DNA from 4 places in the Mesorhizobium sp. M0060 genome. Region 2 is predicted to be linked to each of the others. Evidence: predicted binding sites of a transcription regulator. Region 2 holds the regulator's gene; each other region holds the start of a gene.

Region 1 (3,269 bases), on a different contig from region 2:
CCGATCACCAGCGAGCTGACAGCGGGCCGGCCGAGCAGCCAGGCAAGCGCCACCTGCGCCGCCGACACGCCATGGTTGTTGCCGACGTCGATCAGCACATCGACGATCCGCCACAGCCGGTCCTCGTCGCGGATCGGCGGTTCCGACCAGCCGCTGAGCTGGCGGGCGGTCGGCTGGTCGCGGCGGTATTTGCCGGACAGCAATCCGCCGGCGAGCGGGCTCCAGACCAGCACACCGAGCCCCTGGTCGACCGAGATCGGCAACAATTCATACTCGGCTTCGCGCGCTTCCAGCGTGTAATGGATTTGCTGGGTAACGAAGCGCGGCTGGTGCTGACGGTCGGCGATGCCGAGTCCCTTCATTACTTGCCAGCCCGAATAATTGGAACAGCCGACGTAGCGAACCTTGCCCTGCGTGACCAGAGTGTCTAGCGCGGCAATGGTTTCCTCGAGTGGTGTCAGGCCATCCCACTCGTGCAGGAAATAGATGTCGATGACATCGGTTCTGAGCCGCTTCAGGCTCCTCTCGCATTCGCGGATCAGATGGTAGCGCGACAGGCCTTCATCATTAGGGCCTTTGCCGATCCGCATGCGCGCCTTGGAGGCGATCAGCACGTCGCCTTTGCGCTTGCCGCCGAGCGCCTCGCCGATGATCTCTTCCGACAGCCCGTTCGAATAGACGTTGGCGGTGTCGATGACATTGATGCCGGTGTCGATGCAAAGGTCGATCATCCGGCGCGCCTCGTCGAGATCGGTCTTGCCGACCGCCGAAAACGCGCCGCCGCCGCCGAAGGTCATGGTGCCCATGGTCAGCGTCGAGACCTTCAGCCCGGAATGGCCGAGAGTGCGGTATTCCATGTCGTATCCTCACGATTTATTGGAAAAGGCCGCGCTTCAAGCGTCAGCCCTGAATGAACCGGGCATTTGTAGGACAATTCGTGCCGCTTGTCTCCCATGCTGCAGGGGCAAGATCGATCACATCTTGCGGATTGGACGCGCAGCCGGCGCAGGGTGGGCTGCAATAAAACCGTCATTGCCGGCCTATAGTAATTTCGGTTCGGCGCTTTGTTTTCCGGCCGCCCGGCCGGGCGGCAGAGCGTCTGGCGGCTGTAAGCGGAGCGGCGCAAATGACCGAGACAAAACAGAATTCCCCGGCCAGGGACTGGCTCGAAGCGGAACTCGCCGACACGCTCGACGAAGACTATGAGCTGGAAATCTCGGAGCCGGCGCTGTCGATGGAGATCGCCAAGATCTACAAGGATGCACATCCGCCATCGATCGACCGCCTGCAATATTTTCGCGATCTCATCACGCTGCAATCCGAATTGATCAAGCTGCGGTCCTGGGTCGCCTATCACAAGAAGAAGCTCGTCGTGGTCTTCGAGGGCCGCGACTCGGCGGGCAAGGGTGGCGTCATCAAGCGCATCACCCAGCGGCTCAATCCGCGTATCTGCCGCGTCGTAGCACTTCCGGCGCCGACCGAGCGGGAGAAGTCGCAATGGTATTTCCAGCGCTACGTTCCGCATCTGCCGGCCGGCGGCGAGATCGTGCTGTTCGACCGCTCCTGGTATAACCGCTCCGGCGTCGAGCGGGTGATGGGCTTTGCCCAGCCGGATCAGGCCGAGCAGTTCTTCCGCGACGTGCCGGATTTCGAACGCATGCTGGTCCGTTCCGGTGTCACGCTGGTCAAATACTGGTTCTCCATCACCGACGAGGAGCAGCAGATGCGCTTCCTAATGCGCATCCACGACCCGATGAAGCAGTGGAAACTGTCGCCGATGGACCTGCAGTCGCGCGTGCGCTGGGAACAGTACACCAAGGCCAAGGAAGAGACATTCGCCCGCACCAACATTCCCGAAGCCCCGTGGTTCATCGTCGAGGGCAACGACAAGAAGCGGGCACGGCTGAACTGTATCGACCATCTCCTCAAGCAAATGCCCTATGAAGAGGTGCCGCACGAGGAGATCACGCTACCGGAGCGCGTCTTCAATCCCGAATACGAGCGCCAGGTGCTGCCGCGCGAGCTGTATGTGCCGGAGAAATACTGAGTAAACGAGCGAGGAAGGCGCTGCCTCAGTGGCGGCGCCCTGCAACAAGCTAGGCGCGCTTGATGATGACGTGCGTTGCATTCGACGTCGCAACCTGGTCGCTGCACCGGTAGCCGAGCTTGAGCATGTCAATGCCGGCAAAAAGGTTCTCGCCTGAGCCGAGCAGCATTGGCGATATCGCCAGATGCATGTCGTCGATGAGCTTTTCCTGGAGATATTGCCGGATCGTGGCGACGCCACCGCCCAGCCGTACATCCTTGCCGTCAGCCGCTGCTTTCGCCTTTTCCAGCGCTGAGTGGATACCGTCGGTCACGAAATAGAAGGTCGTGCCGCCCTCCATGACGATAGGGTCCCGCGGATGATGCGTGAGCACGAAGACCGGCACATGATAGGGCGGATTGTCCCCCCACCAGCCTTTCCAGCTTTCATCCTTCCAGGGTCCGCGGATCGGCCCGAACATGTTGCGGCCCAGGATCCACGCCCCGATATTTTCGAAACTGCGCGCCGCGAACGCGTCGTCCGTGTCCGTGGTCCCGCCATCTTTGCCAAACATGTCGCGGAAGGTTCGGGTGCCGATCATCCATTTGTGCAGGGCTTCCCCGCCGACACCCAGCGGGTTCTTCAGATCCTGATCGGGACCGGCGCCGAAGCCGTCGATCGACAGGGTGAAAGCTTTGACAGTCAGCTTGGGCATGATTTCCTCCTAACCAGTTGTGATTTGCAATCGGTAATTTTCTAGCTTGACTGATTGCGTTTCGCAAGCGGTATTTTCGGGCGGCGAGCAGCGGCGGCGCAGCTGCGCAATCGCTTCAGACAATAGGGGCCGCGACCTCGCCGCACTTTCTGCAACGCTGGCAATTGGCGAAACTTTTGTGAAGGCGTCTTTCTCCCGTCACTATACGGCGAGAAATGCCCGGCAGGGCAATGAGGGGCAAACCTGACATGATCTCCCTGCGGCGAGGACGAAAACGAAGGAGCGTTACTCGACGTTGGCGCTACGGAGGCGCATCACCCCTTCAGCATCTCAGCCACTTCCGGCGCGAAGTAGGTCAGGATGCCGTCGCAGCCGGCGCGCTTGAAGGCCAGCAGCGATTCCAGCATCGCCCTGTCGCCGTCGATCCAGCCATTGGCGGCGGCCGCCTTGATCATCGAATATTCGCCCGAGACCTGATAGGCGAAGGTCGGCATCTGCAACTCGTCCTTCAGTCTGCGGATGATGTCG
Region 2 (3,269 bases):
AGATCGGCATGGTGTTCCAGAAGCCGACGCCGTTCCCCATGTCGATCTACGAGAACATCGCCTTCGGCGTCAGGCTCTACGAGAATCTCGGCAAGTCCGAGATGGACGGCCGCGTCGAACAGGCGTTGAAGCGTGCCGCGCTTTGGGGCGAGGTCAGGGACAAGCTCAACGCCAGCGGCTTGAGCCTCTCCGGCGGCCAGCAGCAGCGGCTCTGCATTGCCCGCACCGTGGCAGTGAAGCCGGAAGTCATTCTGCTCGACGAACCGGCCTCGGCCCTCGACCCGCTGTCGACCGCCAAGATCGAGGAACTGATCGACGAATTGCAAGCCGACTACACGATCGTCATCGTCACTCACAACATGCAGCAGGCGGCGCGCGTGTCGCGCCAGACTGCCTTCATGTATCTGGGTGAGCTGGTCGAGTTCGACCGGACCGAGAAGATCTTCACGTCGCCCCGCGAGAAGCGCACGCAGGACTACATCACCGGCCGCTTCGGCTGAGCGGTGCCGATCACGCAGACGAGGACAATATCATGGCCGAACATACAGTCGCGTCTTTCGACGAGGATCTCGAGCAGATCAGCAAGCTGATCCGCGACATGGCCGACCTCGCCGGTTCGATGGTCGGCGGGGCGACCAAGGCCCTGTTGAATTCCGACAATGCGCTGGCGCAGCGCGTTGTTTCGGACGACGCCATCATGGATGCGCGTCAACGCGAACTGGACGACCGCGCCATCACCCTGATCGCCAAGCGCCAGCCGATGGCCCACGATCTGCGCCATGTCGTCGGGGCGATCCGCATGGCCGGCGACCTCGAACGCATCGGCGACCTTGCCAAGAATATCGCCAAGCGTGTGAGTGCGGTCGGCCTCAGCGTCACGCCGCGCGACCTATCGCATTCCATCGATGCGATGGCGCAGCTGGTGCTCATCCAGGTGCAGGGCGTCATCGAGGAGTATGCTGCCGGCGATGCGGCCGCGCTGGCCAAGCTACGCGCCGCCGACGAGCGCATCGACGTCAAATACACGTCCGTGTTCCGCGAGCTGTTGACGTACATGATGGAAGACCCGCGCAACATCACCGCTTGCACGCATCTGCTGTTCTGCGCCAAGAATCTGGAGCGGATCGGCGACCATGTCACCAACATCGCCGAAAATGCGTATTATGTGCTGACCGGCGAGCAATTGCCTGTCAATCGTCCGAAGCAGGACGAAACGACAATGTCCGCACCGGTGACATGATGGGGGTGCCCAGCCGATGATCGCACCACGCATAATGGTGGTGGAGGACGAGGAGCCGTTGGGTGTGCTGCTCCGCTACAATCTCGAATCCGAAGGCTACCAGGTCGAGGTGGTGACACGCGGCGACGAAGCCGAGATCCGTTTGCAGGAGAATGTGCCCGATCTTCTGGTGCTCGACTGGATGATACCAGCGGTTTCCGGCATCGAGCTCTGCCGACGGTTGCGGGTGCGCCCCGAAACCGAGCGGCTGCCGATCATCATGCTGACCGCGCGCGGCGAGGAGAGCGACCGGGTGCGCGGTCTTTCGACCGGCGCCGACGACTATCTGGTCAAACCGTTTTCGACACCGGAATTCATGGCCAGGGTCAAGGCGCTGCTGCGCCGCGCCAAGCCGGAAGTGCTGTCCAGCGTGCTGAAGGTCGGCGACATCGTGCTCGATCGCGAATCGCACAGGGTCTATCGCAAGAAGAGCGAAATCCGGCTCGGGCCGACCGAATTCCGGCTGCTCGAATTCATGATGCGGCATCCCGGCCGCGTCTTCTCGCGCAGCCAGTTGCTCGATAATGTCTGGGGCGAGACGATCTACATCGACGAACGCACCGTCGACGTGCATGTCGGGCGGCTGCGCAAAGCCGTCAATAACGGCCGCATGCCGGATGTCATCCGCACCATCCGCGGTGCCGGCTATGCGATCAGGGAAGATTGACCTGCCTGGTCAGGCTACGTTCTTTCTGATGCCGGGCCTCATTTGCGCGCCCGGCGCGAAAATCTCCTGGTCGACGAAGCTTAACGCCCGCATCGCGCAGCCTTCGCGGATCAGCGGCAATTCGTTCGGCTCGGTGTCGAAGGAGATCGAGCTCGAATGCTGGCCACCGGCGGTCTGGGCGATGGCCTTGCGCAAGGCCGGCTCGATCAGATCGAAGGCGGCGGCACTGACGCCGACCATCGCGACCGGTGCTGGATCGATCAGCGCGAACAACGAGCCGAGACCGAAACCCAGCGCTTCGCCGGCCCTGCGGTAGGCCTCGCGTTCCGGCCCATCCTTCTCGCGGGCCCGGGCCGCCAACGCGCGCATGTCGGCGTCGCTGACGTCGGCGACCGGTTTGCTGTCTTCGCTCATCCCCGTAGCGTTGCGCCAGATGGCGTAATTGCCTGCATAGGCCTCGATGCAGCCGCGCCGCCCGCAACGGCAGAGCGCGCCGCCTGGACGATGGATCATGTGGCCAAACTCGCCGCCCGAGGAATGCGTGCCGGTGAACAGCTCGCCCTTCAGCACCAGCCCCATGCCGATGCCGTGCGAAAGCAGGATGGCGATGAAGTCGTCGCGATAGCGATCCGGATCGCGCCAGCGCAAAGCCACCGCCATCATATTGCAATCGTTCTCCACCGTGGCCGGGATGCCGAATTCGTCTTCCAGCATGTCGGCAAAGGCGATGTCCGTCTGCGGCGTGATCGGCGACCACAGCATGGCGCGTGCAGGGGAGTCGGTAATTCCCTGAATCGCCAGGGCGATGCGGGCGACACTGCGGACGTCAAGGTCTGGATCTTCCAGCCGGCGCCGGACGATGGCCATGCATTCGCGGATCAGCTCGTCGCGCGGCATGGTCAGCGTGTCCAGCCGGCGCTGTTCCTCGACGACCACCTGTCCCGCATAGTCGATGATGGCGGCCGACAGGAAATTCAGCGACAACACCACGGTCAGCACCGCCGCCGCTTCCGGGTTGAGGGCGAGGCCGACCTGCGGACGACCGCGTTTCAACGAAACGGGCTCGTTTGCCTTGCTCTCGGCGAGGATGCCTTCCCGTATCAGGTCGGAGGAGATCGCCGATATGGTCGAATGGCTGAGGCCGGTGGTTGCAGCGATCTCCGTACGCGACGGCTGGCTGGCCCGGCGCACCGCCGAGATCACCATCGCCCGGTTGCGCCGGCGCAAATCGTCATGGCGGATTCCGACCGACATCGTTTTGCTTTCCTCCCGGTTGCCGCGGCCGCTCATGAACCGGAAGCCGTCGGTAATGTCCGACAAATA
Region 3 (3,269 bases), on a different contig from region 2:
TGATCGGCTGCAAGTTGGAGTCGGTCTGCGGCGAGACGAGAAGCACGTTGTAGCCTTGCGTGACCAGGCCTTCGGCGATGGTGAGCTGGCCGAGCTGGTCGCCCTCGCTCTGCGCCGCCTGGTAGACGATGGGCACACCGATACGGTCGCCGAACGACTTGTAGCCCTCACCCAGCGAGCGCCAGTATTCGTTGGTCAGCGTCTTGGAGACCGCACCCGCCTTGGTGCCCTCGGGCAGCTTGGGGAAAGCCCCGAACTTGGCCTCGAGCTGCGACCAGTCGATGCGATCCTTCTCGGTGTCGGAATTGAGTGGCGCGAGGTCCGCGGAAAAGGCCGAGCCGATGGACAGCGCCATCAGGCCAGCGGTAGCGGTGGCAAGCAGAAATTTCATGGTCTTTCCTCCCTTGTTGAAAACGGCAATGGCGCGGGCCTCAGCTGTCCGGCCCGAGCATGGCTTCCTGGATGATGGCCTGCGACGCGACCGCGTCCTGACGGTCGACGGCGGTGGAAAGGCGGTTGTCCTTTTCCAGCCGATCGACGACGCGCAACATGCGCTTGACGGTCGCGATGTTGACTTCGCATTCGTGGACCGGATCGAGCCCGGTCATGTCGGGGAACGTGTCGAAATAGATGGCGCCGGCGTAGCCGTCGCGGCGGATCTGCCTGAGCAGCTCGATCGTCTGAACCGTATGCACCGCGCCGACCATCAAGCCGTCGTCGCGCTTGGCGTAGCCATCGTTGAGGTGCACGCCGAGCAGGTTGCTGTGCCGTGCCACGAGTGCGGCGGCGAAAGCCGGCTGCTCGTCGGCATAGAGCACATGGGCGAAATCGAGCGTCACGCCGAGATTGGGCAGGCCGATCTCGCGGATCGCCAGCAATGTCGTCGCCGCATCGGGCATCAGGCTGTAGGAGCGCGGCTCGTTGGGTTTGTATTCAAGGCTGATCCGGCAGTCCGGATCATGCGTCGCAACTTCACGAATACCATCGATTTCGTGTTGCCAGAGCGCTGCGTAGTCAGCCTGGAAGGCATAGTCGAAGCCATCCTGCCCGAGCCACAAGGTCATCAGGCTGGCGCCGGCCTCGCGCGCGGCGTCGATGCCGGCCTTGGTCAGGTCGATGGCCTCGCGGCGAACGGAAGGATCCGGGTTAGTGAAGGCGCCGAGCTTGAAGGCCGGATTAGAGTAGTAGCGCATGGCGAAACCATTGATGGAAAGCCCGAGATCGCCAAGTTTCCGCGCCATTTCCGCAGGCTTTTCATCGACATGGTCGGGAAAGTTGAGGTCGAGATCGGTCAACTCTGCAACCTTCGCTGCACGCGCCGCCATCTGCAGCATGGACGGTTTGCCGACAAGATCAGGCCACTCGGCCTGCGGCCGCGAGGCAAAGGAATTGAGGCGGGTGGCGAAACGATAGACTGTCATCGGTGACCTTTCATTGTCATAACTTCACATAAGAATGATTATTTGTAAAGTTGTTAATTGCCCTCTCGGCGGCGACGAGTTCGCCAGACCCAGGCCAGTTGCAACCGCATGGGGACAAGCAAGCGCGGCACTGTCACGCAAATATCATGTTCGCGTCCTAGATCGCTTCTCCGAAGGCTTTCGCGGCATCGTCGATGCGGCGCGGCGCTTTTTCAGGTCCGGCACCTTTGTTACCAAAGAGGATATCCATGAAAAACCCGCACCGAACCGCGTCCCTCGCCGTCGCGCTGGCGATGTTCACCGCCTCGACTCCGGCCTTGGCCGACAACTCCGCGACCGTCGGTGGCGTCAGCTTCGTCAACAAGGGGCTGGTCGGCGTCGGCCGTATCCCGGCCAGCCAGAAGGACAAGTTCGGCGAGACGTTTGGCTCCGGCTCCGGCATGGCGATCGACGCTGCCGGCTGGACGCATGGCGCGGACGGCTACAAGGGGTCGCTATGGCTGTTGCCGGATCGCGGCTACAATGTCGTCGGCACCACCGATTACCGGCCGCGCCTCAACACGATTGCCATCGAGTTCGCCCCGATCGCGCCGGGTGCAGTACCAGCCGCCGGCCAGGAACAGTCGGGCGTCAAGGCGACGCTTGCCGACACCATGCTTTTGACCGACGACAAGGGCGCCGATGCGACCGGCCTCGATCCGCTCAACGGCGTGCGTGCGGCGACCGACGACATGCCGATCCTGCCCGAAGCCAACGGCAAGCTCGCGCTCGACGACGAGGCGATCGTGCGGCTGTCCGACGGCACCATGTTCATCTCGGACGAATACGGCCCGAACATCTACCGCTTCTCCGCCGACGGCCATCTGATGTCGGCAACGCGGCCGCCGGCAGCCCTTGTCCCGATGCGTCATGGAACGCCGAATTTCGCGTCCGACAATCCTGGGCCTGGTGCGGCGGAGCCCGATCCGAAGGATCCCGAGACCGGGCGCCAGAACAACCAGGGCCTCGAAGGCATGGCGCTGACGCCGGATGGCAAGTTCCTGATCGCCGTGTTGCAATCGGCCCCGCGGCAGGATGGTGGCGATTCCGCCTCGACGCGCCAGAACACGCGCGCGCTGGTCTACGATGCCTCGGATCCCGCCCAGCTCAAGCTCGCGCATGAATATATCGTGCCGCTGCCGGTGTTCACCGATGCCAAGGGCAAGACCAAGATTGCCGCGCAGAGCGAGATCGTGGCGCTGTCGGACAAGACCTTTCTGATGCTGGCGCGCGACAGCGGCAACGGCCAGGGGCTGAAGGGCGACACTTCGCTCCATCGCGAGATCAGCATCGTCGATGTGTCGGCGGCAACCGACATCGCCGGCAGCGAGTTCGACAAAGACAAGCCAGTGGCGCCCAAGGGTGAGCTCGATCCATCGGTGACGCCGGCCAAGCTGACGCCGTTCATCGACATCAACGACAAGAGCGAACTCGGCCGCTTCGGACTGCACAATGGCGCGCCCAACGACCGCAACAACCTTTCAGAGAAGTGGGAGGCGATGTCGGTGGTGAGCGTCCTCGATCCGAAGCTGCCCGACGACTATTTCCTGTTCGTTGCCAATGACAACGACTTCCTCACCCAGGACGGCTTCCAGGTCGGCGCGCCCTACAAGGCCGAGGACGGCGCCGATGTCGACACCATGTTCCTGGTCTATCAGGTCACGATTCCCGGCTTGGCCGGGAAGTAGCGACACCCATGCAGGCGGACGCGCCGACCGCATCCGCCTAGAGATCGTGAAGGCACTTACCTCAACATCTCTGCGTCCTTTGGCACACCCGCATCGATCGGCTCGGCCGTCCTGTTCGACA
Region 4 (3,269 bases), on a different contig from region 2:
CTTTTTGCCGATGCCCCCGATGGGGTCGACCCGATGGTGACCGGGCCGGTCAGCACCGCCTTCAAGCACCGGCAGCAAAACGCCGGATGCGACCAAGCCGTATGGCCCAAGATTCCCGTCGTCTGCTATCCCGATTGATGCACGTCTCCCCGGAGCCTGCCCTTGGGCTGGACCGAGGGTAGCGGTCCAGGCTTCTCACGCCGACCGCACCGGATCGAGCGTGACCTTGTAGAGTTCGCTGTCGTCGCGATCCATCAGCCGCACCGTCAACTGCTCAGTGGCGCCATCGATGTCGACGAGGCCGAAGAACTGCAGGCCGGCCGACGGCGGCAGGTTCTGACCCTGTTCGGCAGTCGGCGCCTTGATGAACTTCAGCTCCGGGCCGAAGGTCATGTCGAAATCATTAGGTCCGAACGTGCCGGAATGGATCGGACCCGAAACGAATTCCCAGAACGGATTGAAGTCCTGGAACTGCGCCTTGTCCGGATTGTAGTAATGCGCGGCTGTGTAATGCACGTCTGCGGTGAGCCAGACGGTATTACTGATGCCCGCGTTCTTTATATAGCGAAGGAGGTCGGCAATTTCCAGCTCGCGCCCCTTGGCCAGCCCATTGTCGCCATTGCTGACTGCCTCAGCCCCGACCTTCTTGGTGCCGTCGTTCCAGACGACGAGGCCGAGCGGCATGTCGGCGGCGATGATTTTCCAGGTTGCCTTGGAATTCGCCAGTCCGCGCTTCAGCCATTTCGTCTGCTGTTCGCCAAGGATGCGCGATTGCGGCGTCATCGTCTCCTGCATATTCGGACCATTGGGACCGCGATAGGAACGCATGTCGAGAAAGAACACGTCGAGCAGCGGCCCATAGGCGATCTTGCGATAGACGCGGCCGGGCTCCGACGGCTCGTAGCGGATCGTCGTCATTTCGTGGAAGGCGCGTGCAGCGCGTGCCGCCAGCACATGGATGGATTTTTCGGTGTAGCGGTCGTCGGCGGTCAGATCCTTCGAATCCGACCAGTTGTTCAGCACCTCATGATCGTCCCACTGGTAGAACGTCGGGCAGATGGCGTTCAGTGCGAGCACGTTCCTGTCCATCAAATTGTATTTCCACTGACCCCGGTATTCGTCCAGCGTCTCGGCAACCTTGCGCTTTTCATCGATGAGCACGGTGTTCTTCCACTTGCCGCCGCCGGGCAGGTCAACCTCGTCCTTCATCGCGCCGTCTGCATAGATCGTGTCGCCCGAATGCAGGAAGAAGTCGGGCGTATGCTTCCCGATCGTGGCATAGGTCTTCATGCCGGTGTCGTCGATGCCCCAGCCCTGGCCGGCGGTGTCGCCCGACCAGGCGAAACGAATGTCGCGCTTCGAGGCAGGTGCTGTGCGGAAACGGCCGACGATCGGCTCTGAAACGGCGTTGATGTCGGCAAGATCGGCCGCGACCATACGGTAGAAGATGTCCTGGTCGGAGGCGAGATCGGTAAGCAGCCGCTTCACCGTATAGTCGCTGGCCGGCGACGTATCGAGCGGCGCCAGGCGGACGGCATTGGCGAAGTTCTCCGTCGACGACACTTCGAACATGACGCGCGACGGCCGGTCCGTACGCGTCCAGACCATGCCGCTGGTGGCGTCGACGTCGCCGGACTGGATGCCATGGGTGAAGGCCGGGCGCTGATTGGCGCGCGAATAATAAGGAAGGGCGAGGCCCGACGCGCCGACCAGGCCAATGGCGCTGGCCGACGTGACGAAAGCGCGCCGCGTCATCGAAATCTTGTTCATGGCTGTCTCCTGGATGGCGTTGAATGTCGCCGCCAAGGTCCAGCCTCAATGTTTCATGCACATTTCGAAACGATGAAGGTTTCGTTACAACCAACAACGGGCGAACTGCCGATCGCCCTCCTTGTGGGGGAGATCGGCAGTTTAGCCCGACGGCACCTCTCCTGCGACGAATGCGCTTATGCCGCCTGTGGTTCCGGGTCGAACGCCGGGCGGCTGGTGTTGATCAGCAGCGAGATGCAGGCGGCGGCTATTGCAGTCATGCCGGCGATCAGGAAGGCAAGCTCGTAATTGCCTTGCAGCTCGCGCATGGTGCCGCCGAAAAAGGCGGCCGTTGCGGCGCCAACCTGATGGCCGGCGACGATCCAGCCGAAGACGATCGGCCCGCTGCGGTCGCCGAACGCCTCGTTGGAGAGCCTGAGCGTCGGCGGCACCGTGGCGATCCAGTCCAGTCCGTAAAACACCGCGAAGATGATCAGGCTGGTCGCCGAGAAGCCGGAATAGGGCAGATAGATCAGCGACAGGCCGCGAATGCCATAATAGACGCCGAGCAGCTTGCGCGGGTCGAAACGGTCGGTGAGCCAGCCCGACAGTGTCGTGCCGATAAGGTCGAAGATGCCCATCATCGACAGCAGGCCTGCGGCCTGCACTTCGCCGATGCCCATGTCGCCGCAAAAGGCGATCAGATGCGTGCCGACCAACCCGTTGGTGGTGAAACCGCAAACGAAGAAGGTGGCGAACAGGTACCAGAACACGCGCGTGCCGGCGGCGCGGCGCAGCGTGCTCAGCGTCTGGGTGAGGAAATTGCCTTGCGAGGCTGGCGGCACCGGCGGCACGTCGTCGGCCTCGGCACCGTAACGCACCATGCCGATCGAGGCCGGGCGCTCCGGCACCAGCATATAAACCAGCGGCACCAAGGCGGCGGTGGCCACGGCAATGGCAATGGCGACCGGCTTCCAGCCGCCCGACTGGGCAAGCGAGGCGAGTAGCGGCAGGAAGACCAGCAGCCCGGTGGCGCTCGACGCCGACATCAGTCCCATCACCAGGCCGCGATTGGTCTTGAACCAGCGGTTGACGATGGTTGCGCCGAGCACGGTAGCGACGGCGCCCGAGCTGATGCCGGAAAACACGCCCCAGGTGAGGAGCAGATGCCACGGCTTGGTCATCAGCAGGCTGAGCGCGGTCGATCCCGACATCAAAAGCAGCGCGGCAAGCAAGGTGCGGCGAAGCCCGATCCGCTCCATCAGCGCCGCGGCAAACGGCCCGGTCAGGCCATAGAGGAAGATGCCGGTGGCCGCGGCCAGCGAGACGACGTCGCGCCGCCAGCCGAAACTGTTCTCCAGCGGCAGCATCATGACCGCCGGCGCCGAACGCAGGCCGGCTGCGATCAGCAGGCAGAGGAAGATGACGGCGACCACGACGAAAGCGTAGCGCTGGCCAAACGGACGGGATTGAGCTATCATGTTACTGACCGGTACGTTGCAGGAGCGCGAAACATACGT

Evidence for each region. Region 2 encodes PhoB, which activates phosphate uptake and scavenging genes when phosphate is short. Its sites were predicted from a motif close to TGTCATNNANCTGTCAT; they were not measured.
Region 1: the regulator PhoB is predicted to act here: its motif matches at 1,017-1,033, upstream of ppk2 (polyphosphate kinase 2).
Region 3: the regulator PhoB is predicted to act here: its motif matches at 1,553-1,569, upstream of NKJ94_RS08705 (esterase-like activity of phytase family protein).
Region 4: the regulator PhoB is predicted to act here: its motif matches at 1,843-1,859, upstream of NKJ94_RS03455 (alkaline phosphatase D family protein).

The regions. Positions count from the first base shown of each region.
Region 1 covers NZ_JAMYUP010000010.1:51,492-54,760, reverse strand. The annotation lists gene NKJ94_RS12440 (aldo/keto reductase) at 1-857, opposite strand, end outside; gene ppk2 (polyphosphate kinase 2) at 1,127-2,047, shown strand; gene NKJ94_RS12430 (dihydrofolate reductase family protein) at 2,097-2,741, opposite strand; gene hemB (porphobilinogen synthase) at 3,056-3,269, opposite strand, start outside.
Region 2 covers NZ_JAMYUP010000036.1:41,893-45,161, reverse strand. The annotation lists gene pstB (phosphate ABC transporter ATP-binding protein PstB) at 1-500, shown strand, start outside; gene phoU (phosphate signaling complex protein PhoU) at 533-1,240, shown strand; gene phoB (phosphate regulon transcriptional regulator PhoB) at 1,257-1,946, shown strand; gene NKJ94_RS26170 (ROK family protein) at 1,956-3,200, opposite strand.
Region 3 covers NZ_JAMYUP010000006.1:83,777-87,045, reverse strand. The annotation lists gene NKJ94_RS08715 (sugar ABC transporter substrate-binding protein) at 1-391, opposite strand, end outside; gene NKJ94_RS08710 (TIM barrel protein) at 432-1,421, opposite strand; gene NKJ94_RS08705 (esterase-like activity of phytase family protein) at 1,670-3,148, shown strand; gene NKJ94_RS08700 (L,D-transpeptidase) at 3,205-3,269, opposite strand, start outside.
Region 4 covers NZ_JAMYUP010000002.1:240,853-244,121, forward strand. The annotation lists gene NKJ94_RS03450 (hypothetical protein) at 1-138, shown strand, start outside; gene NKJ94_RS03455 (alkaline phosphatase D family protein) at 196-1,770, opposite strand; gene NKJ94_RS03460 (MFS transporter) at 1,947-3,230, opposite strand.